DNA from 2 places in the Blautia ammoniilytica genome. Region 1 is predicted to be linked to the other one. Evidence: predicted binding sites of a transcription regulator. Region 1 holds the regulator's gene; the other holds the start of a gene.

The links. The regulator HrcA, encoded in region 1, represses chaperone genes, less so after heat shock. The targets are predictions, from matches to a motif close to TGTTAGCACTCNNNNNNNNNGAGTGCTAACA.
Region 2: a site for HrcA is predicted at 13,234-13,264, ahead of OCV61_RS09725 (Hsp20/alpha crystallin family protein). Genes of this name have one in related genera too.

Annotation. Positions count from the first base shown of each region.
Region 1 is NZ_JAOQJL010000009.1:68,800-84,275, forward strand. Features, by position in the region: gene uvrB (excinuclease ABC subunit UvrB) at 1-83, opposite strand, end outside; gene OCV61_RS06230 (hypothetical protein) at 349-531, shown strand; gene OCV61_RS06235 (ComEC/Rec2 family competence protein) at 590-1,492, opposite strand; gene hrcA (heat-inducible transcriptional repressor HrcA) at 1,706-2,746, shown strand; gene grpE (nucleotide exchange factor GrpE) at 2,763-3,419, shown strand; gene dnaK (molecular chaperone DnaK) at 3,436-5,325, shown strand; gene dnaJ (molecular chaperone DnaJ) at 5,458-6,633, shown strand; gene OCV61_RS06260 (phosphatase PAP2 family protein) at 6,747-7,484, shown strand; gene prmA (50S ribosomal protein L11 methyltransferase) at 7,459-8,412, shown strand; gene OCV61_RS06270 (16S rRNA (uracil(1498)-N(3))-methyltransferase) at 8,415-9,161, shown strand; gene OCV61_RS06275 (cysteine desulfurase family protein) at 9,163-10,317, shown strand; gene thiI (tRNA uracil 4-sulfurtransferase ThiI) at 10,329-11,510, shown strand; gene OCV61_RS06285 (HPr family phosphocarrier protein) at 11,569-11,805, opposite strand; gene mtaB (tRNA (N(6)-L-threonylcarbamoyladenosine(37)-C(2))-methylthiotransferase MtaB) at 12,078-13,397, shown strand; gene OCV61_RS06295 (IreB family regulatory phosphoprotein) at 13,460-13,732, shown strand; gene ruvX (Holliday junction resolvase RuvX) at 13,735-14,184, shown strand; gene OCV61_RS06305 (DUF1292 domain-containing protein) at 14,184-14,438, shown strand; gene OCV61_RS06310 (ribonuclease J) at 14,510-15,476, shown strand, end outside.
Region 2 is NZ_JAOQJL010000017.1:13,730-29,205, reverse strand. Features, by position in the region: gene OCV61_RS09770 (TIGR03905 family TSCPD domain-containing protein) at 1-204, shown strand, start outside; gene OCV61_RS09765 (MBL fold metallo-hydrolase RNA specificity domain-containing protein) at 270-1,886, opposite strand; gene OCV61_RS09760 (autorepressor SdpR family transcription factor) at 2,275-2,556, shown strand; gene OCV61_RS09755 (SdpI family protein) at 2,543-3,175, shown strand; gene OCV61_RS09750 (PIG-L family deacetylase) at 3,210-3,953, shown strand; gene OCV61_RS09745 (glycogen/starch/alpha-glucan phosphorylase) at 4,092-6,554, opposite strand; gene ileS (isoleucine--tRNA ligase) at 6,556-9,717, opposite strand; gene OCV61_RS09735 (D-alanyl-D-alanine carboxypeptidase family protein) at 10,197-11,441, shown strand; gene OCV61_RS09730 (3'-5' exonuclease) at 11,415-12,374, opposite strand; gene OCV61_RS09725 (Hsp20/alpha crystallin family protein) at 12,623-13,090, opposite strand; gene OCV61_RS18805 (RNA-binding domain-containing protein) at 13,804-13,887, opposite strand; gene OCV61_RS09715 (helix-turn-helix domain-containing protein) at 14,113-15,009, opposite strand.

The sequences.
Region 1 (15,476 bases):
TTGAAGCCCTTGACCAGTTCCTCAATGGCCTGCGGCTGATCGCCGGTAGGTTTGTATTCGGAATGTAATTTGAAATGATCCATGGAAACACCTCTTTGTCAGAATCTATTTATGGGTGGACGTTACCGTCTGCGCTGTACTCTGTTTCCCGATTATAGCAGAAATACTTTTGAAAGTATAGGGATAATACTGATTATTTCTACTGCAACTACAGAGTAGGTTGCAATCTTCATCAGTATTTCAATCACAAGTAACCAGAGTGAAAGAAATTCAAAAGAGACTGCGTTTGTCGAAAGGAAAACCACAGATAAAATAGATAATAAACCTATGTAAGGAGGGATGAATCTCTTGAGATTTATGGAATTAAGCTATCCGGTGTGCTATATGGGCTTTTATGTGAGGAAGGCAGCTGCGTTTTGGAAATGTCAGCGGTACAGCAGGGAATACCATTCCAGGGGATTTAATCTCCCTGAATCTGAAAGAAGTGGAAAATCTTATAAAAAAACTTATGAAAATGACCGGCAGGTGTAAACACATCTGACCGGTCATTTTGTGATCTTACAGGAAATCCCAAATCTTCCTGCAATTTTCAGTGAATGATAACGCTTCGCCTGGAACTGTTGTAGGTATATACCTGTCCGCCAAGTGCTTTTATATTTTGAAGATTCCGGGCTACTGCAGGATAAGTCCGGAGAAAAGCAGGGGCATCCACAAAAGTGATATCAGCACCGATATATTTATAGAAGGAATAACGACCTGTATTATTGCCGTGGTGCGGCGCCTGCAGAAAGGTGGATTTTAGTTGCTTCTTATATGTACTGATCAGCCGTCTGCCTACCTTTGTGAGAATATCTCCTGTGAACAGCATGCTGGTTTTCCTGCCGGATACTTTAAATACCAGGGAGGAACCATTGCAGATGTCTTTGGTGGTATTGGTAAGGGTGTTGCTGTAACCGTTGAAAAACTGAAATTTCAGTCCGGAAAAACGGAAGCTGTCACCTGCTCCTTTCCAGTGGATTTTGGAGGTGCCGCACATTAATTTCATAAACTGCTGAAACACAGGATATTCATCCCAGCTGTGTTTAAATTTACGGTAGCGACTGTCATTGATCTTAGGAGCGATCACTTTTCGAATCTGGATATCTCCTGGAGAAGAAAAGATTTTGATAAAAGCACCGGCATGATCCGGATGCGGGTGAGTGATGATCCACAGATCAACTTTGCTGCCCAGACTTTGGATGGTCTTACGGACAAAGGCCTCCTGATCTGTCCAGCCACCATCTACTACGATCAGTTTGCCGTTACTGCCCTTGATGGTATAGAACATGGACTGCTTTCCGGCATGGTCATCGCCGTACTGGGTAACGCGCCAAGTGACAGAAGCAGTGCCGGCTGAGCATGGAACAGCAGGAGAAAGAAATAAAGCCAGTAAAAGAGTCAGAAGCCCGATAGCCAGTCCTGTAAAATAGGTCAGATGTTTTTTATAATCCATTGTAGTGTTTTCCTTTTTTTATATTGAGTAACTATATTATAAGCCGTTTACAATCATTTCTCAATCAGGAAAAATCATCACCAAATTTTCACACAAATATTTTGTAAAAAATATTGACAAACTTTTACAACAGGTGTATCTTAAGACCATAGATGTTAGCACTCCATTATGTTGAGTGCTAACAGAAACAGATGGAGAAAGGAGCAAACATTCATGGATGACGTATTAGATGAGCGCAAAAAGAAAATACTGAAAGCAATCATCAAAACATACATGGAAACAGGTGAGCCGGTAGGTTCCAGGACAATTTCCAAATATCCAGATCTGAATGTAAGTTCAGCAACCATCCGGAATGAGATGTCAGACCTGACCGATATGGGATATATCGTACAGCCTCATACATCTGCAGGAAGGATTCCATCTGACAAAGGCTATCGTCTCTATGTAGATGAACTGACCAGGGAAAAGGAATCAGAGATCGCAGAGATCCGTGAGATGATGATAGAGAACACGGATAAGATGGATAAAGTATTAAAGAAGGTTGCCAAGGTTTTGGCAGCCAATACTAATTATGCCACTATGATCACGGTTCCACAGTACAGCGGAAGCCGATTGAAATTCATTCAGCTTTCCCGAGTCAGTGAGCACCAGCTGATCGCAGTTGTTGTTTGTGAAGGCAATGTGATCCGCAATCAGATCATTGATCTGGACGAAGAGATGGATGACCAGACTATTCTGAAATTAAACCTTCTTCTGAATACCAACCTGAACGGAGTTCCTATCCAGGATATCAATCTTGGTATGATCGCCAGACTGAAGGAGCAGGCAGGAACCCACAGCGGTGTGGTAGCTACCGTGTTAGACGCAGTGGCAGCCACCATTCAGGTGGATGAGGAAGATTTGGAAGTATATACATCAGGAACCACCAATATTTTTAAATATCCGGAGCTGGCTGACAAGTCCAGAGCAAGCGAGCTGATCTCCACTTTCGAGGATAAGAAGGAATTGGCAGATATGGTTCGTGAGAGCATGGGTGATCAGGAAAGCACAGGTGTTCAGGTGTACATCGGTGATGAGGTTCCCATTCAGACCATGAAGGATTGCAGTGTTGTGACTGCCTCTTATGAGTTGGGCAATGGGATGCATGGAACCATCGGTATCATCGGACCTAAGCGTATGGATTATGAGAATGTTGTGGACAGCTTGAAGAAGCTTAAGGTTCATCTTGATGAAGCAGTAAATAAGAAAACATAGAAAGGCGGTTGACAGCGTGTCAGATATAAAGAAAGAAACCGAAGCTACAGAAGAAACAGTTGAGATTCCGGTGACTGACGGCAGCGAAGAAGAGACAGCAGCTGAGGCTGAGGATACAGAGAAAGAATCTTCCAAAGAAGAGGAAAAAGAAGTTCCAGAGGCTGAAGCATCAGAAGAGCCAGAAACAAAAGATGCCAAACCGGAAGAAAAGACAAAGACTTCTTTCTTCGGAAAAAAGAAAAAAGATAAATTTGAACAGCAGGTGGAAGAGCTTACCGATCGTTTAAAGAGAAACATGGCTGAGTTTGATAATTTCCGTAAAAGAACGGAAAAAGAAAAGGCCAGCATGTATGTGATCGGAGCAAGAGATATTGTTGAAAAGATCCTGCCTGTTGTGGATAATTTTGAAAGAGGACTTGCACAGGCTCCAGAGGGAGATGCCTTTGCAGATGGCATGAAGATGATCTACAAACAGTTGATGACCGCTCTTGATGAGATGGGTGTTAAGGAGATCGAGGCCAAAGGCAAAGAGTTTGATCCGAACCTCCATAATGCAGTGATGCATGTAGAGGATGAAAATGCAGGTGCTAATGAAGTAGTAGAAGTATTCCAGAAGGGATATACCTATAAAGATTTTGTTGTAAGACACAGTATGGTTAAAGTTGCAAATTAATCAGGAGGGAATTATCATGAGTAAGATTATTGGTATTGATTTAGGTACTACAAACAGTTGTGTAGCAGTTATGGAAGGTGGAAAACCTACCGTTATTGCAAATACAGAAGGATCCAGAACAACACCGTCTGTTGTTGCATTTACAAAGACAGGTGAGCGTCTGGTAGGTGAGCCTGCAAAACGTCAGGCTGTAACAAATGCAGAGAAGACAATCTCCTCTATCAAGAGAGAGATGGGTACAGATTATCGTGTAAATATTGATGGCAAGAAATATTCTCCACAAGAGATTTCCGCTATGATCCTTCAGAAGCTGAAAAAAGATGCAGAAGGATACTTAGGTGAGCCTGTAACAGAGGCTGTGATCACAGTTCCAGCATATTTCAATGATGCACAGCGTCAGGCTACCAAGGATGCAGGTAAGATCGCAGGTCTTGATGTAAAACGTATTATCAACGAGCCTACAGCAGCAGCTCTTGCTTATGGTCTTGATAATGAAAAAGAGCAGAAGATCATGGTATATGACCTTGGCGGTGGTACATTTGATGTTTCTATCATTGAGATCGGCGATGGTGTTATCGAGGTTCTTTCCACAGCAGGTAATAACCGTCTTGGTGGTGATGACTTCGACCAGAGAATCACAGATTATATGCTTTCCGAGTTCAAGAAGAACGAGGGTGTTGATTTAAGCAACGATAAAATGGCACTTCAGAGACTGAAAGAAGCAGCTGAGAAAGCAAAGAAAGAGCTTTCTTCTGCAACAACAACCAATATCAACCTGCCGTTCATTACAGCTACAGCAGAAGGTCCGAAGCATTTCGACATGAACCTTACAAGAGCTAAATTCGATGAACTGACACATGATCTGGTTGAGAAGACTGCTGAGCCGGTTCGCCGTGCACTTTCAGATGCAGGTCTTACAGCATCTGAGCTTGGTCAGGTACTTCTGGTTGGTGGATCTACACGTATCCCTGCTGTTCAGGATAAGGTTCGTCAGCTGACTGGCAAGGAGCCAAGCAAATCTCTTAACCCGGATGAGTGTGTTGCACTTGGTGCTTCCGTACAGGGTGGTAAGCTTGCAGGAGAGGCTGGCGCAGGTGATATCCTTCTTCTGGATGTTACTCCGCTGTCACTTTCTATCGAGACAATGGGTGGTATCGCTACAAGACTGATCGAGAGAAATACAACCATTCCTACAAAGAAGAGCCAGATCTTCTCTACAGCAGCAGATAATCAGACTGCTGTAGACATTAACGTAGTACAGGGTGAGCGTCAGTTCGCAAAAGACAACAAATCCCTTGGACAGTTCCGTCTGGATGGTATTCCGCCAGCACGTCGTGGTGTTCCGCAGATCGAGGTTACATTTGATATTGATGCCAATGGTATCGTAAATGTATCTGCAAAAGATCTTGGTACAGGCAAAGAGCAGCACATTACCATTACAGCAGGATCTAATATGTCTGAGTCCGATATCGACAAGGCAGTAAAAGAAGCTGCTGAGTTTGAGGCACAGGATAAGAAACGTAAAGAAGCAATCGATACAAAGAACAATGCAGATTCCATGGTATTCCAGGTTGAGAATGCCCTGAAAGAAGCAGGAGATAAGATCGATGCCAATGATAAGGCAGCAGTCGAGTCTGATCTGAATGCCCTGAAAGATATCCTTGCAAAATGCACAAATCCTGATGAAGTTACAGATTCTCAGGTAGCTGATATCAAAGCTGCACAGGAGAAGATGATGGAAAGTGCTCAGAAGCTTTTTGCAAAGATGTATGAGGCACAGAATCCACAGGGTGGAGCTGCAGGAGCAGGCCCGGATATGGGAGGCGCATCCCAGGGCGGAGCTACAGGCAGCAATGAAGCCGGATATGGTGATGATGTAGTTGACGCTGACTACAAAGAGGTGTAAAATAGCAGCTGTCTGTTTTTAATAGCACAGACGGCAGCATAAATAAAGTGACTGTTATGACGGCTGCTGCTTTGAAATAGAAGTGGCAGCCGATGTTAAGGTTCTAAATAATTATATTAGGGAAAAGAGACTATGGCTGATAAAAGAGATTACTACGAGGTTCTTGGTGTTGACAGGAATGCGGATGATGCAACACTGAAAAAAGCATATCGACAGTTAGCCAAGAAGTATCATCCGGATGTAAACCCGGGAGACAAAGAAGCTGAAGCAAAATTTAAAGAAGCCACAGAAGCCTACAGCGTGCTAAGTGATCCTGCGAAAAGAAAACAGTATGATCAGTTCGGGCATGCAGCCTTTGAAAATGGCGGCGGCGGTGGTGCTGGTGGTTTTGGTGGATTTGATTTTTCAGGTTCAGACATGGGAGATATTTTCGGGGACATATTTGGCGATCTGTTTGGAGGCGGAAGCAGGAGAAGACCGAATAACGGGCCTACAAAGGGAGCCAATCTCCGTGCAAGAGTCAATATTACATTTGAGGAAGCTGTTTTCGGATGTGATAAGGAGCTGGAGATCACATTAAAAGATGAATGCACTACCTGCCACGGCACAGGAGCCAAACCGGGTACATCTCCGGTTACCTGTCCAAGATGTAACGGGGAAGGTCAGATCGTCTATACCCAGCAGTCCATGTTTGGCATGGTGCGTAATGTACAGACCTGTCCGGACTGCCATGGAACTGGAAAGATCATCAAAGAAAAGTGTTCCGCTTGTCGGGGAACCGGTTATACTTCCAGCAGGAAGAAGATCCAGGTGTCCGTACCGGCAGGTATTGACAATGGACAGAGCATCCGCATCCGTGAAAAGGGTGAGCCAGGAGTAAACGGAGGACCAAGAGGAGATCTTCTTGTTGAAGTGAACGTGGCTCGTCATCCTATTTTCCAGAGACAGGATATGAATATTTTTTCTACAGCTCCTATTACTTATGCTCAGGCAGCATTGGGCGGAGATGTGAAGATCAGCACTGTGGACGGAGATGTGGTATATACAGTGAAGCCCGGCACACAGACAGACACTAGGATCCGCCTGAAAGGCAAAGGAGTTCCTTCCCTGCGGAATAAGAACATACGTGGTGATCATTATGTTACCCTGGTGGTTCAGGTTCCTACAGGCCTGAATGAAGAGGCCAAGGAAGCCCTTCGCAGATTTGATGAAGCTTGCGGCAACCGTCCTGCTGAATCCAAAGGGGATGGATCAGAAAAGAAGAAAAAAAGCTTCATGGACAAATTAAAAGAGACTTTTGAAGAGTAAAACAAAGGTTTGATGGTGAGAAATACGAGAAAAGAGGGATTCACCTCTTTTCTTTTTTTGTGTCTTATTGTATATTAAGGGTTAGACCTAATATAGAAAAGGAGTCGTCGGCTTTGAAAGAAAAAGCAAAATGGAAACAATTTCTTGATAAATATGTACCCAGATGGGCGGTTCTCCCGCTTTTGACTATCCTGGCAGCTAATTGTCTGATCTACTGGGGAAGTGATCTTCTTACTGCAAACAGGCATCATTTCGACTTTACCATGGGATTTGACCGGGCTGTGCCTCTGGTTCCATTTTTTGTGTGGTTTTATATCCTGGCATTTCCTTTCTGGGCAATTGGATATCTTCTGTCTGCAAGAAGGGGTAAAAAAACATTTTACAGATTTGTGGCTACAGACCTGACCATTCATCTGACATGCTTTATTTTATTCCTTGTAATCCCTACCACCAATATCCGGCCGGAGCTGACAGATGGCACTATTTCTGAAAAGATCCTGGGTATTGTGTATGCTATGGATGGAGGTGTGCATCCATCTAATCTTTTTCCTTCCATCCATTGTTATGTAAGCTGGATGTGTTATCGTGGACTTAAGGGAGCCAGGGAGATTCCTGTGTGGTATCAGAGATTTTCCTTTGTATTTGCATCACTGATCATTGTTTCCACCCAGGTATTGAAGCAGCATTATATTGTGGATGCTGTGGCAGGAGTGGCACTTGTGGAAATATTCTGGAGATTTTACGGTAAAAAGCAGCGTTACCAGAAGCTGATGGGATTTTTTGAGGTGTTAAATCACAAGATTTGGAAAGGAGAAGGAAATTTAGATGAAGTGGAATCGTTTTACCATTAAGACAAAAACAGAGGCAGAGGATGTGATCATTTCAGCTCTTGCGGATGTGGGAATCCAGGGTGTGGAGATCCAGGACAAGCAGCCTCTTACAGATGAAGATAAAGCACAGATGTTTGTAGATATTATGCCTGATTGTCCAGAGGATGACGGGATCGCATACCTGAATTTTTATCTTGAAGAAGATAAGGATACAGAAGAAGTACTGCAAAATGTACGCCAGGTACTGGATGAGGTCAGCTCTTATATGGATATTGGAGAGGGCAGTATTGAACAGTCCCAGACAGAGGATAAGGACTGGATCAATAACTGGAAAGAATACTTCCATCAGTTTTATGTAGATGATATTCTGATCGTACCTTCCTGGGAAGAGGTTAAAGAAGAGGATAAAGGGAAAATGATCCTTCATATCGATCCGGGCACTGCTTTTGGCACTGGTATGCATGAGACGACCCAGCTGGTGATCCGTCAGCTGAAAAAGCTGGTCCATAAAGATACACAGATGTTGGATGTAGGAACAGGAAGCGGTATTCTTGGCATTGTAGGATTGAAGCTGGGAGCAGCCCATGTAGTTGGCACGGATCTGGATCCCTGTGCAGTTCCTGCAGTCGCAGAGAATAAAGAAGCCAATGGGATCCCGGATGATGCCTTTGATATGATGATCGGTAATATTATTGATGATAAGAAGATCCAGGATCAGGCAGGCTACGAGAAGTATGATCTTGTAACAGCCAATATCCTGGCAGATGTATTGGTTGCTCTGACACCAGAAGTGGTAAGCCATATGAAAAAGGGCGCTTATTATGTAACATCAGGGATTCTGGATGTGAAAGAGGACACGGTGGTACAGGCTGTGAAAGCTGCCGGTCTTTTGGTGGAAGAGATCACCCATCAGGGTGAGTGGGTATGTGTGACAGCAAGAAAGGAATAAGCATGCAGAGATTTTTTGTAGAGCCTGGACAGGTAGATGAAGCTGCAGGACAGATCCTGATCTGTGGGGATGATGTGAACCATATCCGGAATGTTCTCCGTATGCGGGAAGGTGAAGAACTTTGGATCAGTGCAGGGGGCGAAAAGGAATATTATTGCAGCATCCAATCCCTTTCACCGGAACAGATAGAACTTAAGATTTATTATATTTCCAGGCCGGATTATGAACTTCCAACCCGGCTGTATCTTTTCCAGGGGATTCCCAAAGGAGATAAGATGGATCTGATCGTGCAGAAAGCAGTGGAGCTTGGGGCTTATTCCATTATCCCGGTAGAGATGAAACGGTGTGTGGTACGGCTTGATGCCAAGAAAGCCCAGAAGAAACAGCAAAGATGGCAGCAGATCGCAGAAGGTGGTGCAAAGCAGTCGAGAAGGATGATCGTTCCAAAGGTAGAGCCGGTAATGTCCTTCAAAGAAGCTTTGGATTTTGCCGGGCAGATGGATCTTTGTCTTATTCCGTATGAGAATGCTAAGGGAATGGAAGAAACACGACAGATTCTGTCTCAAGTAAAGCCAGGGATGAGCGTAGGGATATTCATTGGTCCTGAAGGCGGTCTTGAAAAAGAAGAGGTCCAGCTTGCCATGGAACATGGAGCAAGACAGATCACACTGGGGCACAGGATCCTGCGTACAGAGACAGCAGGAATGGCGATCCTGTCAGTACTGATGTTCCAGCTGGAGGAAAGATAAGATGGAAGCATATTTTGATAATTCAGCCACAACCAGATGCTATCCTCAGGTAGCACAGATCGTGGTAAAAACAATGACAGAGGATTTTGGCAACCCTTCAGCCATGCATCAGAAGGGTGTGGAAGCAGAAAAATACATCCGCGATACAAAGGAGATCCTTGCAAGGATCCTGAAAGTAAAGGAAAAAGAGATCTTTTTTACATCCGGTGGGACAGAAAGCAATAATCTTGCCTTGTTTGGGGCAGCCCAGGCTAATGCAAGAAGTGGAAAACACGTGATCACTACAGCAGTGGAGCATGCAGCAGTAGGGCAGCCAATGGAAAGGCTGGCGCAAATGGGCTATGAAGTTACAGTCCTTCCTGTAGATCGTACAGGTGTGGTAGATATGAAAGCCTTGGAAGAAGCACTTCGTCCGGATACGATCCTTGTTTCTACCATGTATGTGAATAATGAAGTGGGTGCAGTGATGCCTGTGGAAAAGATCGGAGCACTTGTCCATGAGAAAAGCCCTAAGGCTTTGTACCATGTGGATGCTATCCAGGCATTTGGAAAATATACCATCCATCCTAAAAAGACAGGGATTGATCTGTTGTCTGTAAGCAGTCATAAGCTGCACGGACCCAAGGGGGTTGGTTTTTTGTATATCAACGAGAAAGCAAAGATACAGCCCCAGATCCTTGGTGGCGGACAGCAGGATGGGATGCGTTCCGGTACAGACAATGTACCGGGGATCGCAGGTCTTGGTGTAGCTGCACAGATGGTTTATGACCATTTGGAGGAAAACAGGGAGCATCTTTATCAGCTGAAGGAATACTTGGCAGAGGGGCTTTTAAAGCTGGATGATGTATGCCTGAATGGTATGGGATTACGGGAAGGGGCACCACAGATCTTAAGTGCCAGCTTTCTTGGTATTAGAAGCGAAGTACTGCTTCATACACTGGAAGACCGGGGAATCTATGTTTCAGCAGGAAGCGCCTGCTCAAGCCATAAACGTAAAGCAGCAGGTACTTTGGCTGCCATGGGAATGCCGGTCTCCCAGAAAGAGAGTACACTTCGGTTCAGCTTTTCAGAAGAAAATACATTTGAAGAAATTGATTACTGTCTGGAAGTCCTTCGGGAAGTGGTTCCTGTACTTCGCAGATATTCCAGGCATTAGGAGGAGAATTAATGATATATCATGCATTTTTGATCAAGTATGCAGAGATTGCCATCAAGGGAAAGAACAGATACCTGTTTGAGGATGCCCTTGTAAAGCAGATGAACATTGCCCTTTCTGCAGTAGAAGGAGATTTTAGTGTTGTTAAGGAGCAGGGACGCATTTATGTATTCTGCCCGGAAGAATATGATTATGAAGATACAGTGGCAGCTTTGAAAAGGGTATTTGGCATCGTATATATCTGCCCTGTTGTGATTTATGAAGATCAGGGCTTTGACCAGATGGCAAAGGATGTGGTTTCTTATATGCAGGCCTGCCATCCGGGATATGCAGGCACTTTTAAGGTCTATACAAGAAGGGCAAAGAAATCTTATCCTATTCCATCTATGGAGGTAAGTGCAAAGCTTGGCGGCAGTATTCTGGATGCTTTTCCGGAGGCCAGGGTGGATGTACATGAGCCTGCGCTTACACTTTCCGTGGAGATCCGTGAGAAGATCTATGTTTATTCCCAGGCTATCAAGGGACCGGGCGGTATGCCGGTTGGAACCAATGGCAAGGCAATGCTTCTGCTTTCCGGCGGTATTGACAGTCCGGTAGCAGGATATATGATCGCAAAGCGTGGAGTAAAGATTGAGGCTGTCTATTTCCATGCTCCGCCATACACCAGTGAGCGTGCAAAGCAGAAGGTTGTGGATCTGGCAAAGTTGGTGGCAAAATACAGCGGTCCTATCCGCCTCCATGTAGTAAACTTTACAGATATCCAATTATATATTTATGATCAGTGTCCACATGATGAGCTGACCATTATCATGCGCCGGTATATGATGAGGATCGCAGAGCATTTTGCTAAGAAGGACAATTGTCTGGGACTGATCACAGGAGAGAGCATCGGTCAGGTAGCCAGTCAGACCCTGCAGAGTCTTGCTGCCACCAATGAGGTGTGTACACTGCCTGTATACAGACCTGTGATTGGATTTGACAAGCAGGAGATTGTGGAAAGAGCCTGGGAGATCGGCACATATGATACTTCTGTCCTTCCTTATGAAGATTGCTGTACCATTTTTGTGGCAAAGCATCCGGTAACAAAGCCAAATCTGAAGGTGATCAGCCGTTCAGAGGAGAAGCTTTCTGAGAAGATCCAGGAGTTGATGGATGAGGCATTAAGAACCACAGAGGTGATTGAGATAAGATAAAAATAAAAAAAGAGGAACTGTGTACAGTTCCTCCCCAGATGGCTGGTGATGATGAAAATTATTCTACAGTATATTTCTGGATAATATCCATTACACCGTCAAGTGCGGATCCGTCAGCGTGGATGTTCAGGTCGATAGGCTTGGATAAGTCAAGGCTGAAGATACCCATGATTGACTTGGCGTCAATAACATATCTGCCGGATACTAAATCAAAGTCACAGTCAAATTTGCTGATTTCATTAACGAATGCTTTCACCTTGTCAATAGAGTTAAGTGAGATTTTTACTGTTTTCATTTTAATAACCTCCCTTGGGATAATTGTTATTTGTAACGGTTCAGTAACTGACAGGATGCTGCCGGCTGAATTGTTACGTTATCTTACAGATTTCATCTTACCTGTGCATATTCTAAAAGTCAAGGTGAAAAGAGATAAAAAAAATCGAAAGAATTAGTGAAATTGTATAAAAAATAAAAACGCTGCAGAAGCAAGATATACGTTGTATGATGCACATCTTGCAGTAAGAATGCCTGTGAGCATTCATGAAAGGAAAGTAGGAATCGGAAAATATGAAGAAAAAAGCAGCATTGCATAACCTGGGATGCAAGGTAAATGCCTATGAGGTAGAGGCCATGCAGCAGCTTTTGGAACAGGCCGGGTATGAAATCGTACCTTTTGAACCTGGGGCAGATGTTTATGTGATCAATACATGCACTGTTACCAATATTGCAGACCGTAAATCAAGACAGATGCTTCACAAAGCAAAAAAAATGAATCCAGAAGCAGTGGTAGTGGCTACCGGGTGTTATGTGCAGACTGATCAGGGAAAGCTGGATAAGGATCCGGCTGTGGATCTGATCCTTGGAAATAACCAGAAAAAGAACATTGTACAGGCACTGGAGGAATACCAGGAAGTCAGAGAAAAGGCTGCCCATGTGATCAAAATCAACCAGACAAAAGAATACGAAGAATTGAATATCCAGAAAACAGCAGAGCATGTGCGTGCTTATATCAAAGTACAGGATGGATGCAATCAGTTCTGTACCTATTGTATCATTCCTTATGCAAGAGGCAGAGTCCGCAGCAGGAAAGCAGAGCATGTGTTGAAGGAAGTGCAGGCACTGGCAGATGCAGGATACAAGGAAGTGGTGCTTACTGGGATCCATTTATCTTCCTATGGTGTGGATTTTCAGGAAGAAGAAAAAGAAACCCTTCTGTCTTTGATACTGAAAGTGCACCAGATCGACGGGATCCGACGGATCCGCCTGGGGTCCTTGGAGCCTGGGATCGTAACAAGGGAGTTTGCACAGACTTTATCTGGCCTTCCGAAAATTTGTCCCCATTTTCATCTTTCCTTACAAAGCGGCTGTGATGCAACGCTTCAGCGTATGAACCGGAGATACAGAAGTGATGAATACAGGCAGAAGTGTAAGCTTTTGCGGGAGTATTTTTCCAATCCTGCGCTGACCACAGATGTGATCGTAGGTTTTCCAATGGAGACAGAAGAAGAGTTTTTACAGTCAAAGAATTTTGTGGACAGCATCCATTTTTATGAAACCCATATTTTTAAATATTCCATGCGTCAGGGCACTAAGGCAGCAGCTATGGAAGGACAGATCCCGGAGCCAGTAAAAGCAGGACGCAGTGATCAGATGCTTCAGATGCATCATATTCATGCGGCTGAATATGAAAGATCTCTTCTTGGACAGAAGCTGGAAGTGCTTCTGGAAGAAGAAATTCAGGTAAATGGCAGAGAATATTATCTGGGACACAGTAAGGAGTATGTAAAGGTAGCAGTGGAGAAATCCAAAGGGTATGGCATAAATGATATTATCACACTTCAGGCAGAGGACTTTTTGGACCAACATATGCTCCTTGGAAAGTTTTGATTGTATTTTACTGAGAATTATATTATTATAAAATAGAAATAATTTTAAGGACGTGAGAGACAATGGCAGAGAACAATCTGGGAAGTACACAGTATTTCCGTTCAAAACCGGACCAGGATCTGGAAGTTAAGGAGATTCTGGATCTGGTGTACAATGCGATGGAAGAAAAGGGATACAATCCTGTGAATCAGATCGTTGGTTATATTATGTCTGGTGATCCCACTTATATCACCAGTCATAAGGGAGCCAGAAGCATGATCATGAAAGTGGAACGTGACGAACTGGTAGAAGAGCTTCTTACCGAGTATATTAAGAACAGATCCTGGGAAGGCTGATTATGAGAATTCTGGGATTAGATTACGGTTCTAAGACTGTGGGAGTTGCAGTGAGTGATCCGTTAGGCATAACAGCACAGGGTGTGAGTACGATCTGGCGCAAGCAGGAGAACAAGCTTCGCCAGACACTTGCCCAGATCGGGAAACTTGTGGAGGATTACCAGGTGGAACGGATTGTACTTGGATATCCTAAGAACATGAATAATACAGTAGGAGAGCGGGCTTTGAAATCTCTGGAGTTTAAAGAAATGCTGGAGAGACGTACAGGCCTGCCTGTTGTTATGTGGGACGAAAGACTGACTACAGTAGAAGCGAACCGTACATTAATGGAATCAGGAGTAAGGCGTGAGAACCGCAAACAGTATCTGGATGAGTTGGCGGCTATTTTTATTTTGCAGAGTTACCTGGACGCATACGGACGGGAAGATGCAGTGAGAGAGGTTAATATCTGATGGAAAAGATCAAATTTCAGTCCGAGGACGGAATCGTAGAATTTTATGTTGAAGAGCAGACCACAATTGCAGGGATCACCTATCTCCTTGTTTCTGATTCGCAGGATGATGAAGCAAATGCCTATATTTTGAAGGATATCTCTGAGAAAGACAGTCAGGAAGCATGTTATGAGATGATCCAGGATGATTCGGAGCTTGAAGCTATATCCAGAGTCTTTGCCCAAATGTTAGATGACGTGGACCTTGAAGCATAAAATGGAGGACGAAGCGATTGAAAAGCGAAAACAATGAGAACAGGAACAGCAGCGGGCAGTCACCGGCTGCTATGTGGGGAACCAAAAAACAGTCCACAAATACAAAACAGAAAAATTATAATTATAAATACAAATCAAAATCAGGATATAACAGGCAGAATTCGAAAAGTACAGGCAAGCCGGCTGTAAAAGCTGCTGTGAAACCAGAAGCAAAGGCAGTTGTAAAGCCATCACCAAAGTCGGCAGAAAAGCTGGCAGAAAAGCCATCCAGGCAGCTCCCCAAGAATCCTGTAAAGGGTGTGGCGAAAAGAGGCAGAAAGTCCGGTTATACAGGTAAGAAGCTAAAGATCATCCCGCTGGGAGGACTTGAGCAGATCGGTATGAATATTACAGCTTTTGAATATGATGACAGCATTGTAGTAGTGGACTGCGGTCTTGCTTTCCCTGAGGATGATATGCTGGGTATCGACCTGGTGATCCCGGATGTGACTTATTTGAAGGATAATATTTCCAAGGTTAAAGGATTTGTGATCACCCATGGGCATGAGGATCATATCGGGGCATTACCTTATGTACTCCGGGATGTAAATGTGCCGATCTATTCCACAAAGCTGACCCTGGCACTGATCGCCAACAAGCTGAAAGAGCACAATCTTACCAGGACAACTAAATTAAAAGAAGTAAAGCATGGACAGGTTATCAATCTTGGCGATTTTTCTATTGAATTTATTAAAACAAACCACAGTATTCAGGATGCATCAGCTCTGGCTATCTACTCACCGGTAGGCATTGTTGTCCACACCGGAGACTTTAAGGTGGATTATACACCTGTATTCGGAGATGCCATTGACCTGCAGCGTTTTGCCGAAATTGGCAGAAAGGGAGTGCTGGCACTGATGTGCGACAGTACCAATGCAGAGCGTCCGGGATTTACCATGTCTGAGCGGACAGTGGGTCATGTTTTTGACAATTTGTTTAATGAGCATAAATCTTCCAGGATCATTATTGCCACTTTTGCGTCCAACGTAGATCGTGTAC
Region 2 (15,476 bases), on a different contig from region 1:
GAATTTGAAATTGATGACAATAAAAAGGTTCACAATGTAAATTTTATCGGAGGATGCTCTGGAAATACCCAGGGTGTTTCAAAATTGGTGGAGGGCATGGACGCTGAAGAAGTGATCAGCCGTCTTGAAAATATTAAGTGCGGTTCAAAACCAACTTCATGTCCACAGCAGCTTGCTTTCGCATTAAAAGAGGCACTTGCCTAAAAGCAGCTTAAAACCCGTCTGTGATCTGATGAAATACTAAGACCACAGGCGGGTTTTCTTTTATCTCACTGATCCGGTCTGTCCCATTTATCACATAATGACTGGATATCTCTCGCAAATCTGTCCAGATCCTTATTGGGAGTTCCTTCATTTTTGCGGATCACAGACATCAATCTGTGTCCAAGAGAAACCAGCTTCGCATAAGCCTGAGCAGCTTTAGAAGCCTTGGGAGACTTGGATGCTTTCTCAATGCGGATGCCCTTTGCCTCATATACAAGGGCATTTTCTTTCAGATCATATATGGTTCCACTGAAAGGCGCCATGGTATCGTACCCCAGTTCTTCCTTCAGTCTTCCTGCAAAAAGCTCTGTTACGCTGTCCTCTCCATGAGTAATGAATACTTGTTTCGGTTTCTGTTTAAAAGCTTTCGCCCAGTCAATCAGTCCATTTACATCTGCATGACCGCTGATGCCCGGCATCTGGCGGATATGGGCAGCCACATGAACCGGCTCACCGAAAAGCTTCAGCTCCTGCGCCCCTTCCAGCAGTGCCCTTCCGGCTGTCCCCACAGCCTGATATCCAACAAACAGGATCGTACACTCTTCACGCCACAGATTATGTTTCAGATGGTGCTTAATACGCCCTGCATCACACATGCCGCTGGCAGAAATGATCACCTTGCAGTCTTCATCAAAATTGATAGCTCTGGAATCATCGCTTGTTACAGAAATCCTAAGACCTGGGAAGCTTAAAGGATTGATCCCTTTTTGCACCAATTTCAAAGCTTCCTCATCAAAGCAGTCATGATAATGTTTTCCGAAAATGGTAGTAGCTTCATTTGCCAGCGGGCTATCCACATAGACCTTAAAATTATCATGTCCAGTAACAAGGCCTTCCTCCTTGATCTGCCGAATAAAATACAGCATTTCCTGAGTCCTGCCTACTGCGAAAGAAGGAATCACCAGATTACCGCCTCTGTCAAAGGTTTCCTGGATCACCTCTGCCAGAAGCTTTACATATTCCGGACGCTCTCCATGACTTCTGTCTCCATATGTGGATTCCATCACCACATAATCTGCTTCCTTAAGATATGTCGGATCCTTGATCAGCGGTTGGTTTTTATTGCCAATATCTCCGGAAAATACTATTTTTTCTTCTTTTCCATCTTCTTCCATCCAGATTTCAATACTGGAAGACCCCAGCAAATGTCCTGCATCTGTAAAACGAACCCGTATCCCGGGAGCCGGCTGGAAAATTTCTCCATATTGTCTTCCCACAAAATTCTTAAGCACTGCCAGTGCATCTTCCATGGTATATACAGGCACAAAATCTGCTTTTCCCTGGCGGCGTCCCTTACGATTGCGCCATTCTGCCTCAAACATCTGGATATGTGCACTATCACGAAGCATAATATCACACAAATGACAGGTGGCTTCTGTTGCATAGATCGGTCCCTGAAAGCCTTTTGCATATAATGCAGGCAACATTCCTGCATGATCCATATGTGCATGTGTCAGCAGTACAAAATCCAGTTCTCCCGGGGCTACCGGGATTTCCTGATTCTCATAGTAATTTGGTCCTTGTTCCATCCCATAATCTACCAGAAACCGTTTTCCGGCTGCCTCCAGATAATAACAACTGCCCGTCACCTCATGGGTCGCACCGATAAATGTGATCTTCATATACAAGCCCCCTTTATGTCCTGCCTGATTTTATATTGACACCAACTTTAACCTTTCCTATCTGGTATCACTATGTAATATTATACACGTTTTTTTCGGTAATTAACAGATTATTTGTATATTATTTATATATTTTTAGAAATCATTCCACCCCATAAATAATTAATGAAACATACCATCCCTTTTGTAAATATATTCCATATAGTATATTCTTTCAATTCTCATTCCTTTACACGATTATAGTATCAGAACTGAAGCAGTAAAATCATTTTTTCTGTCTGTGTCATGGTATTTAGATTTTTTTCTAAATAGTTCTTGACTTTTCCATAAAGTTATCATATATTCTATTTAGAAATATTTCTAAATGCTTTTAAAAGGAGGAACAAAATTGTCTTTTGCCAACACTTTCAAGGCACTATCCGATCCTGTCCGACGGGAAATCCTACAGCTTCTGAAAAGCGGTCGGATGTCAGCAGGAGAAATCGGAAGTCATTTTGACATGACTGGTGCAACCATCTCCTACCATCTGAACATTTTGAAAAAAGCAGATCTGGTATGGGAAGCCAAAGAAAAAAATTATGTATATTATGAATTGAATACTTCAGTTGTAGATGAAATCCTGCTATGGCTGAAGAATCTGAAAGGAGAATCTGACAATGATCCGAAATAACAGAAAAACTCTTTTACTTACAAGCCTTCTTACTATCAGTCCTATACTTGCAGGCCTGATTTTATGGAATCAGCTGCCTGAGAAATTCGCCATACACTTTTCAAACAATAATGGAGCCGATGGATGGGGCAGCAAATTTTTTGGAGTATTTGGGCTTCCTTTGATTCTGCTTGCCCTGCAGCTTTTTGTTTCCCTGGCAACCTTGGCAGATCCCAAACGAAAAAATATCAATACCCGCATTGGCAAAATGGTCTTCTGGATCATCCCTGTGCTTTCCATATGCGTTAATATTTTCCTTTATTCTTATAATCTGGGATATGACCTGGATATCGGACTTTGGGTCAGCCTTATGATTGGCTTTCTCTTTATTGTCATAGGTAATTATCTGCATAAGGTGAAACAGAATTTTACAATCGGCATCAGGCTGCCCTGGACTCTGACAAGTGAAGAGAACTGGAACCGTACCCACCGCATGGCCTCCTGGATTTTTATCCTTGGCGGTATCATTATGATCATTAACGGTTTTGTCCAGTCCTATTGGCTTCTTTTTTCCATACTGATGGTGCTTTTTGTGATTCCCTGTATTTATTCTTTTATACTCTACAAAAAAGGGATCTGAGCCGCCCTGAACATTCTGCCCTTAGGAGGTTTTTATGTATACAATGAAATGGGCCTGCAAAAAAGTGGGCCGTCCACTTCTTTCTCTGCTGGCTGTGGCAGCCGCATCCCTGCTTATTTACTGGTGGCACATTCTTTCCCCATACATGCACCTGCCTGCAGTTACAGATGATCAGCTAGATGCATTGGATCTGTCCGGTTATACGAAGATCCTGTTTTCTGCACATCCGGATGATGAGCTGATCTGGGGTGGCGGCCACCTGCTGGATGATAAGTATCTGGTAGTGTGTATGACCGGTGGCAACAACCCGGTTCGCAGCAAAGAATTTCAATCTGTGGTTACAGAAGCCGGTGGCAAATATCTGATGCTTTCCTACCCGGATAAACTTGGCAACAAACGCAGTTCCTGGAAATACTGGCGAGCAGCCATGGAAAAAGATGTGGCAACGATTCTTAACTACAAAGACTGGCAGCTGGTTGCCACCCACAATGAAAATGGCGAATATGGCCATCTGCATCATCAGATGACACATCAGATCATTGAAAAAGAATATAAAGAAACCGGATGCAAGGCTGAATTATACTGGTTTGGTACCTACTACGTAAATGACCGGATTCCATACAGCTTGCGGGAAATGGACAAAGAACTGTACATCCGCAAACGGAAACTGGCAATGATCTACGAAAGTCAGCGCAATACCATCCGTAAAATGTATCATATGTTCCCTTATGAATACTGGAAAAATGCAGCAACCGGAGAATTATTTCTTCCAAAATAGCAAAAAAAGAATGGGATATGGTTTTCACTGACTGGTGATAACCGTATCCCATTTTTATACTAATTCAATTTTTATACTTATTCAGTTTCTATAACTATCCCGTTCATGTCCTGCACTGCCCGGATAAGACATGAAATATTATTTTGTGCCTACAGTAACTTTGTCCAGATGCCAGATATCATCCACATACTCCTGGATGGTTCTGTCTGAAGAGAATTTACCACTGTGAGCTGTATTCAGAAGTGCCATCTTCGCCCACTTCTTCTCATCACGATAAGTCGCTTCCACCTTCTTCTGTGCCTCTGCATAGGAGCGGAAATCACCAAGAATGAAATACTGGTCCGGTCTGGAACTGTTCTTTGTATTTAAAAGAGAATCATAAATATCACGGAACAGCTCTGTATCACTGGAGAAAGTACCATTGATCAGCTGCATCAGTACCTGACGGATCTCCGGATCTGTATTATAGATCATATCCGGATCATAACCTCCATTGTTCTCATAATTGATGATCTGATCAGAACTCATACCAAAGATAAATGCATTCTCAGCGCCTACCTCTGCTACGATCTCCACATTGGCACCATCCATAGTTCCCAGTGTAGGAGCACCGTTCAGCATGAATTTCATATTACCTGTACCGGAAGCTTCCTTGCTGGCTGTAGAAATCTGCTCGGAAACATCTGCTGCGGCAAAGATCATCTCTGCATTAGACACACGATAATTCTCAATGAATACAACCTTGATCTTGCCGTTAATGGATGCATCATTATTGACCACATCAGCAACAGAGTTGATCAGCTTAATGATCTTCTTTGCACGGGCATAAGCTGCAGAAGCTTTTGCGCCAAAGATAAAGGTTCTCGGATACATATCCATCTCCGGATGTGTCTTGATCTGATTGTACAGATAGATCACATGCAGAATGTTCAAAAGCTGTCTCTTGTACTCATGAAGTCTCTTAACCTGTACATCAAAGATGGAATGAGGATCTACCTCAATGCCATTATGCTCCAGGATGTATTTTGCAAGACGCTGCTTATTCTGGAATTTAATATTCATAAACTCCTGAAGTGCTTTCTCATCATCAGCATAAACAGCCAGTTTTTTCATCTGGGACAGATCTGTGATCCAGTCTGGTCCGATATGGTCTGTTACCCAGTTGGCAAGCAGCTGGTTGCCATGGAAGAGGAAACGTCTCTGTGTGATACCATTGGTTTTATTATTAAATTTTTCAGGCATCATCTCATAGAAATCACGCAGTTCCTGCTTCTCCAGGATCTCTGTATGAAGCTTGGCAACACCGTTGACAGAAAAGCCGGCTGCAATGGCAAGATGAGCCATCTTAACCTGGCCATCGTAAATGATTGCCATTTTCTTGATCTTCTCATAGTTGCCCGGATATCTGTTCTGAATCTCAATGATAAAACGACGGTTGATCTCCTCGATCATCTGATATACACGTGGAAGCAGTCTTGAGAACAGCTCGATAGGCCATTTCTCCAAAGCCTCAGACATAATGGTATGGTTGGTATAAGCAACACATTTGGTGGTTACTGCCCATGCTTCATCCCAGCCAAGGCCTTCCTGGTCAATGAGGATACGCATCAGCTCGGCAACTGCCATGGTAGGATGTGTATCATTCATCTGGAATACAACCTTTTCATGCAGCTTCCGAATGTCATTATGTTTCTTTTTATATTTTGAGATTGCTTCCTGAATACTTGCAGAAACAAAGAAGTACTGCTGTTTCAGACGAAGCTCTTTTCCTGACATTTTGTTATCATTGGGATAAAGTACATTTACAATATCCTTTGCCAGGTTCTCCTGCTCTACTGCTTTCTTATAATCACCCTTGTCAAAAGAATCAAACCCAAATTCCTCAATCGCAGCTGCATCCCAGATACGAAGGGTATTCACCAGATCATTCTTGTATCCCACGATAGGCATATCATAAGGAATCGCCTTGACTGCCTGATAGCCTTCATGGATAAATTTATTCTGTCCTGTTGCAGGATCATATTCTACACGTACATAACCGCCAAAATGCACTTCCTTTGCATACTCCGGACGGCGAAGCTCGAATGGATAACCATTTACAAGCCAGTTATCCGGTACCTCTACCTGATAACCGTCCCTGATCTCCTGCTTGAACATACCATAACGATAACGGATACCGCATCCATAAGCACAATAACCAAGAGTTGCCAGAGAATCCAGGAAACATGCTGCAAGTCTTCCCAGACCGCCATTGCCCAGTGCCGGATCAGGCTCCTGGTCCTCAAGAACATTCAGATCAAGTCCTAACTCCTCCAGGGCTTCCTTTACTTCCCCGTAAGCGCCAAGGTTAATCAGGTTGTTCCCCAGGGCACGGCCCATCAAAAACTCCATGGACATGTAATAAACGATCTTCGGATCCTGCTCCTCAAATGCGTTCTGTGACTCCAGCCAATTATCAATGATAACATCTTTCACAGTGTAGCATACAGCCTGGAAAAGCTGCTCCTGGGTAGCTTCCTCCAGCCTTTTGCGATAGAGAAATTTTACATTATCTCGTACACTCTTCTTGAAGGCCTCTTTCTCAAACTGCTTGTTAATCATGTTAATCCTCCTGTACTTTAACTACTGCCAGCGTTACCTGCTCTTTATTGATATTCCACTCTTTTGTATAACCCTGAACTTCGCCCAGAATGATCTGATCTGCCAGAACCTCGCCTTTGATTTCATCCTGATGCGCTTTCATCACATCCATAACCTTATCATTATCTTTTGCATAAACCAGGATCTTATCCATAACCTCAAATCCTGCTTCTTTACGCATGGTCTGGATCTTGCTGATGATCTCACGTACAAAACCTTCCTCCAGCAGTTCCGGAGTCAGATTGGTATCCAGTACAACTGCTGTATCGCCGTCTGTCTCTGTCATATAGCCCTCTGTCTGGGCAGTCTCGATCAGCAGATCTTCCTCTGTCAGTTCAACCTTATTTCCGTCGATGTCCAGAACAAGAACACCATTGGTCTTCAGTTCATTCATTGCCTTGCTTCCGTTGATCTCAGCAAGTGCCTTACGGATACCGCCCAGAAGCTTGCCGTATTTCGGTCCAACCGTACGAAGCTGTGGCTTAAAGCTGTAGGAAATAAAGGATTCCACATCATCTGTGAATTTTACTTCTTTTACATTCAGTTCATCTGCAATAATATCAGTAAAGAATGTATCCATCTTCTCTGGAGCCTTCACATACATGGTACCGATAGGCTGACGGTTCTTGATGTTTGCAGTATTTCTGCAGGCACGGCCAAGAACAACCACCTTCAGCACTTCTTCCATGTTATCTTCCAGTTCCTTATTGATCCACTCTTCCTTCACTGTAGGGAAGTCGCAGAGATGGATACTCTCAGGTGCAGTCTTATCAATACTTCTTACCAGATTCTGATAAATATCTTCTGTCATAAACGGGATCAGAGGAGCTGCTGTCTTGGAAATGGTCACAAGAGCTGTATATAAAGTCATGTAAGCATTGATCTTATCCTGCTCCATTCCTTTTGCCCAGAAACGCTCACGGCTTCTTCTTACATACCAGTTACTCATTTCATCTACAAAGTTCTGAAGTGCTCTTGCACTTTCCGGAATCTTATAGTCTGCCAGATCCTGATCTACAGTCTTAACAACCGTATTCAGCTTACTCAGCAGCCATTTATCCATAACAGAGAGCTTATCATAGTCCAGAGTATACTTCGTTGCGTCAAATTCGTCAATGTTTGCATACAATACAAAGAATGCATAGGTATTCCAAAGAGTGCTCATGAACTTACGCTGACCTTCCTGCACTGCTTTGCCGTGGAAGCGGTTTGGCAGCCATGGTGCACTGTTGATATAGAAATACCAGCGGATCGCATCTGCGCCGTATGTTTCCAGTGCATCAAAAGGATCTACTGCATTTCCTTTGGATTTACTCATCTTCTGTCCATTTTCATCCTGCACATGGCCAAGAACGATTACATTCCTGTAGGGTGCTTTGTTGAACAGAAGGGTAGACTCTGCAAGTAAGGAATAGAACCATCCTCTTGTCTGGTCAACAGCCTCGGAAATAAAGTCTGCCGGGAACTGCTGTTCAAAAAGCTCTTTATTTTCAAATGGATAATGATGCTGTGCAAACGGCATTGCTCCGGAATCAAACCAGCAGTCAATTACCTCCGGTACACGATGCATGGTACCGCCACATTTCGGACATTTCATGGTCAGATCATCCAGGTATGGGCGATGGAGCTCGATGGTCTTAGCTCTTTCATCCCCTGTCTTTTCAAATAACTCCTGACGGCTGCCAATAGACTCCATATGTCCGCACTGGCATTCCCAGATATTCAAAGGTGTTCCCCAGTATCTGTTACGGCTGATGCCCCAATCCTGTACATTCTCCAACCAGTCACCGAAACGACCTTTTCCAATGCTTTCCGGAATCCAGTTGATGGTATTATTGTTGCGGATCAGGTCATCCTTTACTGCAGTCATCTTGATGAACCAGGATTCTCTTGCGTAATAGATCAGCGGTGTATCGCAACGCCAGCAATGAGGATAATCATGCTCAAACTTAGGTGCTGAAAACAGCTTGCCCTCTTTATCCAGATCTTTCAGAACCATAGGATCTGCATCTTTAACAAATACTCCTGCATAGGGAGTTTCTGCAGTCATATCGCCTTTACCGTCTACAAACTGTACAAACGGAAGCCCGTAGTTCCGTCCAATACGGCTGTCATCTTCACCGAAAGCAGGCGCAATATGAACGATACCAGTACCATCACTCATGGATACATAATCATCACATACAACGTAATGAGCTTTTTTGCCCTGTTTTTTCACGTATTCACCGGTGCAGTCAAACAGCGGCTCATACTCTTTATATTCCAGATCTTTTCCTGTAAATTTCTCAAGGATCTCATAAGCAGGTGCTTCTTCTGTGGCAAGCTTGCCAAGAACAGTATCCAGCAGTGCTTCTGCCATATAATAAGTATAACCGTCTGCTGCCTTTACTTTGCAGTAAGTATCCTGAGGATTTGTACAAAGAGCCACGTTGGATGGCAGAGTCCACGGAGTTGTGGTCCATGCCAGGAAGTATGCATCCTCACCTTTTACCTTAAACCTTGCAATAGCAGAACGCTCTTTTACCAGCTTATAGCCCTGGGAAACCTCCTGAGCGGAAAGCGGTGTCCCACATCTTGGACAGTAAGGCACGATCTTAAATCCTTTGTATAACAGGCCTTTGTCCCAGATCTGCTTTAATGCCCACCACTCAGACTCAATATAATTATCTTCATAGGTAACATAAGGGTGCTCCATATCAGCCCAGAATCCTACAGTAGAGGAAAAATCCTCCCACATTCCCTTATATTTCCATACACTTTCTTTACACTGTTTGATAAAAGGCTCAATTCCGTATTCCTCGATCTGATCCTTTCCATCAAGCCCCAGCTTCTTCTCAACTTCCAGTTCTACCGGAAGTCCATGAGTATCCCAGCCTGCCTTTCTTGGAACCATGTAGCCCTTCATTGCCCGATATCTTGGAATCATATCCTTGATAACTCTGGTAAGTACATGTCCGATATGAGGCTTTCCGTTGGCTGTTGGCGGTCCGTCGTAAAAAGTATATGTTGGTCCCTCTTTACGGTTTTCCATGCTTTTTTCAAAAATGTCATTGTCTTTCCAAAACTTTTCAACCTTTTTTTCCCGGTCTACAAAGTTCAGGTTCGTATCTACTTTCTGATACATCGCATTTCCTCCTTTTGCTCATCCTTGAGAAATGTGTAACAGGGAACTTCAAAAAAGCCTCTTATTACAACTTAAAAAGCCTCCGCCCGTAAAAGGACGAAGGCGAAGTGCTCTCGTAATACCACCTGTTACAATGTACAGGGCCATATGCCCGATACCCGTTCCCGTTAACGTGGGAAATCCGTCATCCCCTACCTGTATCTGCTGCCAGACACCCTCAGGGACGCAACTCCGGAGTGATCTTCTGCTATATCTGACTCACACCAGGCTTCCACCCTCCCCGGCTCGCTGAAGCTTTCAATACCGCTTACTGTCTCCATCATGGTTTTTCCATATGCTTTTCTATTATAAGTGCATGAAATTCCCTGTGTCAAGACTTTTTAGGCAAGTTTTCCACCTGTTCTTTACTGAAAAAAAGTGTTATAATGAAGCAAAATTTCGGAAATGCTAACCTGTAAGCTAAGATGAAAGGAATTTTTATGGTTAAATCAGGAAAAAAAATATTAAAACGTCTTTTATGTATCACTTTATCTGCCGGAATGCTTGTCACACAGCCTGCATTTGCCTTTGGCGAAGAAGGAGAATCTGCTGCTGAATCCCCCACGCCTACACCGGATCCTCACACAGAGGCCTATTATGCTGCCCCGGAAAGCAATTCCATCCCCGGCTGGCCACAGGGTCCCCAGGTGGAAGCCCGTTCTGCAGTGATGATGGACGTGTACACCGGTGCCATCCTTTATTCCAAAAATCCGGACGAGAAAATGTACCCAGCCAGCATTACCAAGATCCTGACAGCACTTCTTGGCTGTGAGAACTTAAGTGTACAGAACAAGCTGGTGATGTCAGAAGCTGCTGCACATGGCATCTCCCCCGGCGATTCCAGTATTTACGCAGATACTGACGAGATCTTTACTGTCCATCAGGCATTGATGGCTCTGATGTTGGAATCAGCCAATGAAATTGCCCTGGCTATCGGAGAATCTGTTTCCGGTTCTGTGAAAAAGTTTGTAGAGCTTATGAATACCCGTTCAGCGGAAATTGGCTGTACTAATACTCACTTTAACAATCCTAACGGTCTTCCGGATGAGAATCATGTTACCACTGCTAATGATATGGCTAAGATCTCACGGGCAGCCTGGTACAATCCACTGTTCCGCAAATACGTTACACGGAAGATCTTCGAGATTCCTCCTACCAACAAGTTCGAGGAAACCCGTTATCTCCTGAACCATCACAAAATGATGGAAGGCCGTGACTATGCTTATGAAGGTGTTCTTGGCGGCAAGACCGGATACACGGAAGCAGCAGGAAATACGCTTGTTACTTATGCCAAACGGGGGAATATGACCCTTCTGGTGGTGGTTATGGGTACCATTAACGGTGGCTGGTCTGATACAGCATCCCTGCTGGATTATGGGTTTGGCAATTTTGAGAAGATCAATCTGAAACAGGATAAGACCCCTGTAGTTACTGCGGATCTTGCCTGCGACAAATATATTCTTCAAAATAATGGCAATACCTGCCCGTTTCCCTATACCAGAACTGTATATGTTACCGTTCCCAAGGGAACAGATGTATCTGCCCTGGAAAAGCAGCAGGGCTTAGGCTCCAACGCTGCCGGTCCTCTTCTTTTAAACAGCAGCTATTATTATAACGGTCAGCTGGTAGGATGGGGTGTACAATATGAAAAAGAGGTCCTATCGGACCTCCTGCTTTCTTTTTAACTGTCGCTTCAGGCGGAGAGAATCCCGTTTTTCACGGATTTTCTCCGCCTCTTCTGTACCTACCCGGTATAGAGTTTTCACAGCAAAATATTTATCTTCTTCTGTTCTCCGTATACGGATCTTTCCCTCTATGGTTCCATGTTCCTGGCAAACTGCCAGGCAATAATAAACCTTCGAATTATTATTCATGAACCATCGTACCTTCCGTCTGGCAGGACAATGGCACACAGGACAGCAGGTGCTTAAAACCTCCCTGTCCTTCATCACTCGCTCTCTGGAAAAGAACTCTCTGGAAACATACTTATTCCACATGGAATATTCCATATGAACTTCTTCTTTTCTTGACTTTGGATTCTGGTAAACGTCCAGGGATGGATTCTGACGGATACAATTATCATCAATATACTGAAGCACATATGCTGTATAATATGCATCTGCAACAGCCCTGTGAAATTCCATCTGGCTTTTGATCTTCAGCTGCTGCACTGCGGTCTCCAGTGCTCGTCTCTCGCCGTCTTCCTCATAACAGATCCCGTATAGCTTCTGTACATCATAATAAGTAACAGGACCTTTGATCAGTGACAGCATATTATAATATTTCATATTACGTTGCAGCTCCATAACATCCTGATTGCCCCAGGTAAAAAAGGCATAATCCTTTCCGCACCATTGAAGAAATTCCCGCACTGCCAGCGGAAAAGGCAGGCCATCTGTCAAATCTTTATAATCTACATGGATCACCTCATGGATACTGTCATGGATCCAGTTGTACACCTGCGGTTTGATCAACCGTTGAAAACTGTCTATGATATTTTTATCTTTATCAAGCTTTACAGCCCCTATCTCAATAATCTCAAATGGTAGTCTTGCATTCTCAAATTTTTTCCCATCCGGACTTTGATTCCATTCAAGATCAAACACAATATAATTCATGGTATGATTCCATCTTTCCTTTTGCCGTTTCTATCATCTCTTCTGCGCATAAATCAATAAGGAAAGAATAAAGCAAAAAAGCTATTCCGTCAACCCTGTGCCTAAAGCTTGCCCTCCAGCCAGTACAACATCGTTACTGTTCACACAACATCTATTATAAGCGATCTTCTCCACTGAAGGCACCCTTGCGGAGCGTTTTTATAAAAAAAGGGCATGCACCCAATGGTGCACACCCCATATTAAAAATATCAGCCTTCAATGGCGATATGTTTCTTTTCTTCTACTTCCGGTTTTGCTTCCTTCTTCGGAACGAACAATTTCAGGATGCCATGTTTAAATTCAGCTTTTACATCCTCCTGGTCTACATCCTCACCCACATAGAAGCTTCTGCTGCAGGCTCCGGCATAGCGTTCCTTACGGATGTAACGTCCGGTTTCCTTCTCCTGTTCATCCTTATCAAGACCTTTCTCAGCACTGATGGTCAGATATCCATTCTCCAGAGAAGCCTTGATCTCATCCTTTGTAAATCCGGGCAGATCTACCATCAATTCATAGCCATTAGACAATTCCCTGATATCTGTCTTCATTACGTGATTAGCTTTCCTGCCATACAGCTTCTTCTCTGTATCTTTCAGTGCTTTATCATCATAATAGAATGGAAATTCATTAAAGAAATCATCAAATAAGTTTTCTCCAAAAACGCTAGGCATTAACATAAGTCATCTCTCCTTTTTTATTATACATTTATGTTTTTTACCTGTTTCTTTGGAACTCGGGTATCTGTTTGGATCTCATAGAACCTATTTCTTTGTTCTCTTTTTATCCTCTTCCTTTGTTCTATGTGTAATATAACACATGCTATTAGCACTGTCAAGAGGTGAGTGCTAATTATTTTGTGAAGATTGTGTGAACTCTACGAGCCATGCATGGCGTAACATTCTCTTTCGCACGGAGGTTTCTTGGTTTGACCACATTTTTACAACAAAATCTTGGAAAATTCAAGAACGCCTCGGCATTCTTGCTGCGAGGTGCGCGTCATGCAATTGCATGACATACTTCTCCTGCGCACCTCTGCAATCCTGCCGGAGGCTATATCAGCTGGGGGATTGACTCCCACCACTAATACCAGCTTGTTGCTCACCACCTATAGAGGTGGGAGTCATCTCCCAGCTGATATATTCGTCTGATTTTCTTACCACATTTTACAACAATGACTTCTGGTTTATACCACAGCAGGTACGGTTTCTGGCAAGTTCATTTTAGACATCTCATTCTCCACATGAGACATTTCTGTAATGTGATTATAAACATTCATTGTGATCTGTGCATCTGAATGGCCTTCGCTCCGCTACGGTCGGCGCTAAACGTATATCCACTGGACATCCAGCGCCCCATCACATACTGCATAACTTTGGGATTGACGTTGTTTTCACCCAATCTGGTGTGTTTTATCATCTACTCCTACAATCAGCCTGCCAACCTGTGTATTGGCAAAAGCTACGATTGTTTTCATGTACTTTTCACTTTTATCTGGCAAGGTAACTTTGTACTCTATATTTTTCGATTCACCGGAAAATAATGTATCCTCTATCCTTCTTTCCTAGCAAACAAGAAAACAAAACAGGTCATTTTTCTCTTTGTGCTTTTTAATTGATTCATCCATCGCAAAATAATCATTGCTCCATATCTCCCTGGTCAGAGCCATTATTGTCATTACTTCTCCGTATGTATATGTCTATTACTTACAAAACTCAAATGCCACATAATACACATAATCATTTTTTGAAAGATAATCTGTTTGGTTATTTATAAAATCGTCTAAAGTTGGAACACTCATTTCATCGTTATCATAAACAAAAGCAATTAGTGGCTGCTGCTCATTGTATCTAATGTCTACGACATTTTTTATTTCAGTTGCTGATCTACCATAGTACTCTCGATCCTCTACATTTTCTAAAATAGGAATTTCAGTTGACAGCTTACTACCATCTCCTGAAATAATTAGTTTAATTGCATAATTGTCAAAATCAGGCACCATTACGATTGCACCACTTTTTGGCGAACGAATATCTTCAAATCCCATTTCTACTTTGTCCTGATCACTCAATTTCCCTGATTCGTATCGATAAATATGTAATCTAAGTTTTTTATATTTATCCGCTGTGATAAACTTATATACGAATGCTCCATCCGGTCCAGCAAGTAATTCTGCCGTCTGCATTTCTATACTATCCTCTGCAAGTGGCGAAATAAAATTCTGTGGTTTTTTAAAATGGTATATTGTAAATCCGATTATTGATGCAACACAAATAGATATAACTAGTAATATACATTTCATAATTTTCAGACATTTCTGTTTATTTATATTGTCTCTGATTACTTCAATAATATTTGTTTCTGACTTCTGAATCATGTTCTCTTGGGCTATATCTTCTCCAGCCAGAAATTCATTGAGGCTAATACCAAGAATTGAACAAAGTTCTTTATAAACAGATACATCCGGAAGGCAAACTCCTCGCTCCCATTTAGAAACAGACTTATCACTCATACCTAATTTTTCTGCCAGTTGCTTTTGTGTCATCCCCAAAGACTTTCGTTTGCCTGCAATATATTTTCCGATTTTGATAAGATCCATCCTTCTGCCTCCCTATATAGTCAAGTCTTTTTTCCTTGAAAATCAAGGAATTTCTAATGTTTCATCAATAAATATCTCAGAAGAAAGAGCCATAGGAATGGACATTTCTCTGTATCTGGTACGAAAATAGTGGATTTTGGGTACACAAAGTAAAACGTCTTCTTATTTCGTTCTACATGGCCTTGTATGTATCCCTCCATCTACGGCAGCGAACCTCCCATGTCTACCAGGATCATCAGTCTGTGCTGAGTCCTAACTTCTCTCGTCCCGCCTGTCCATAACCAGGGTGTCAGCTTAGCTCCTCTACAGGGTCTTGCCCTCTGGTGTGTATTCCTGCCGACTACTGGCTCATTCTTTGTTTGTTGTATTACTGACTTTTTTCCTGCAACAGCACCTTTCGGTGGACGTTTTCCTGTTGCATTCTAGTTGTTTACTGCTCCCAGCTATCATGGCTGGTCTCAGCCCTT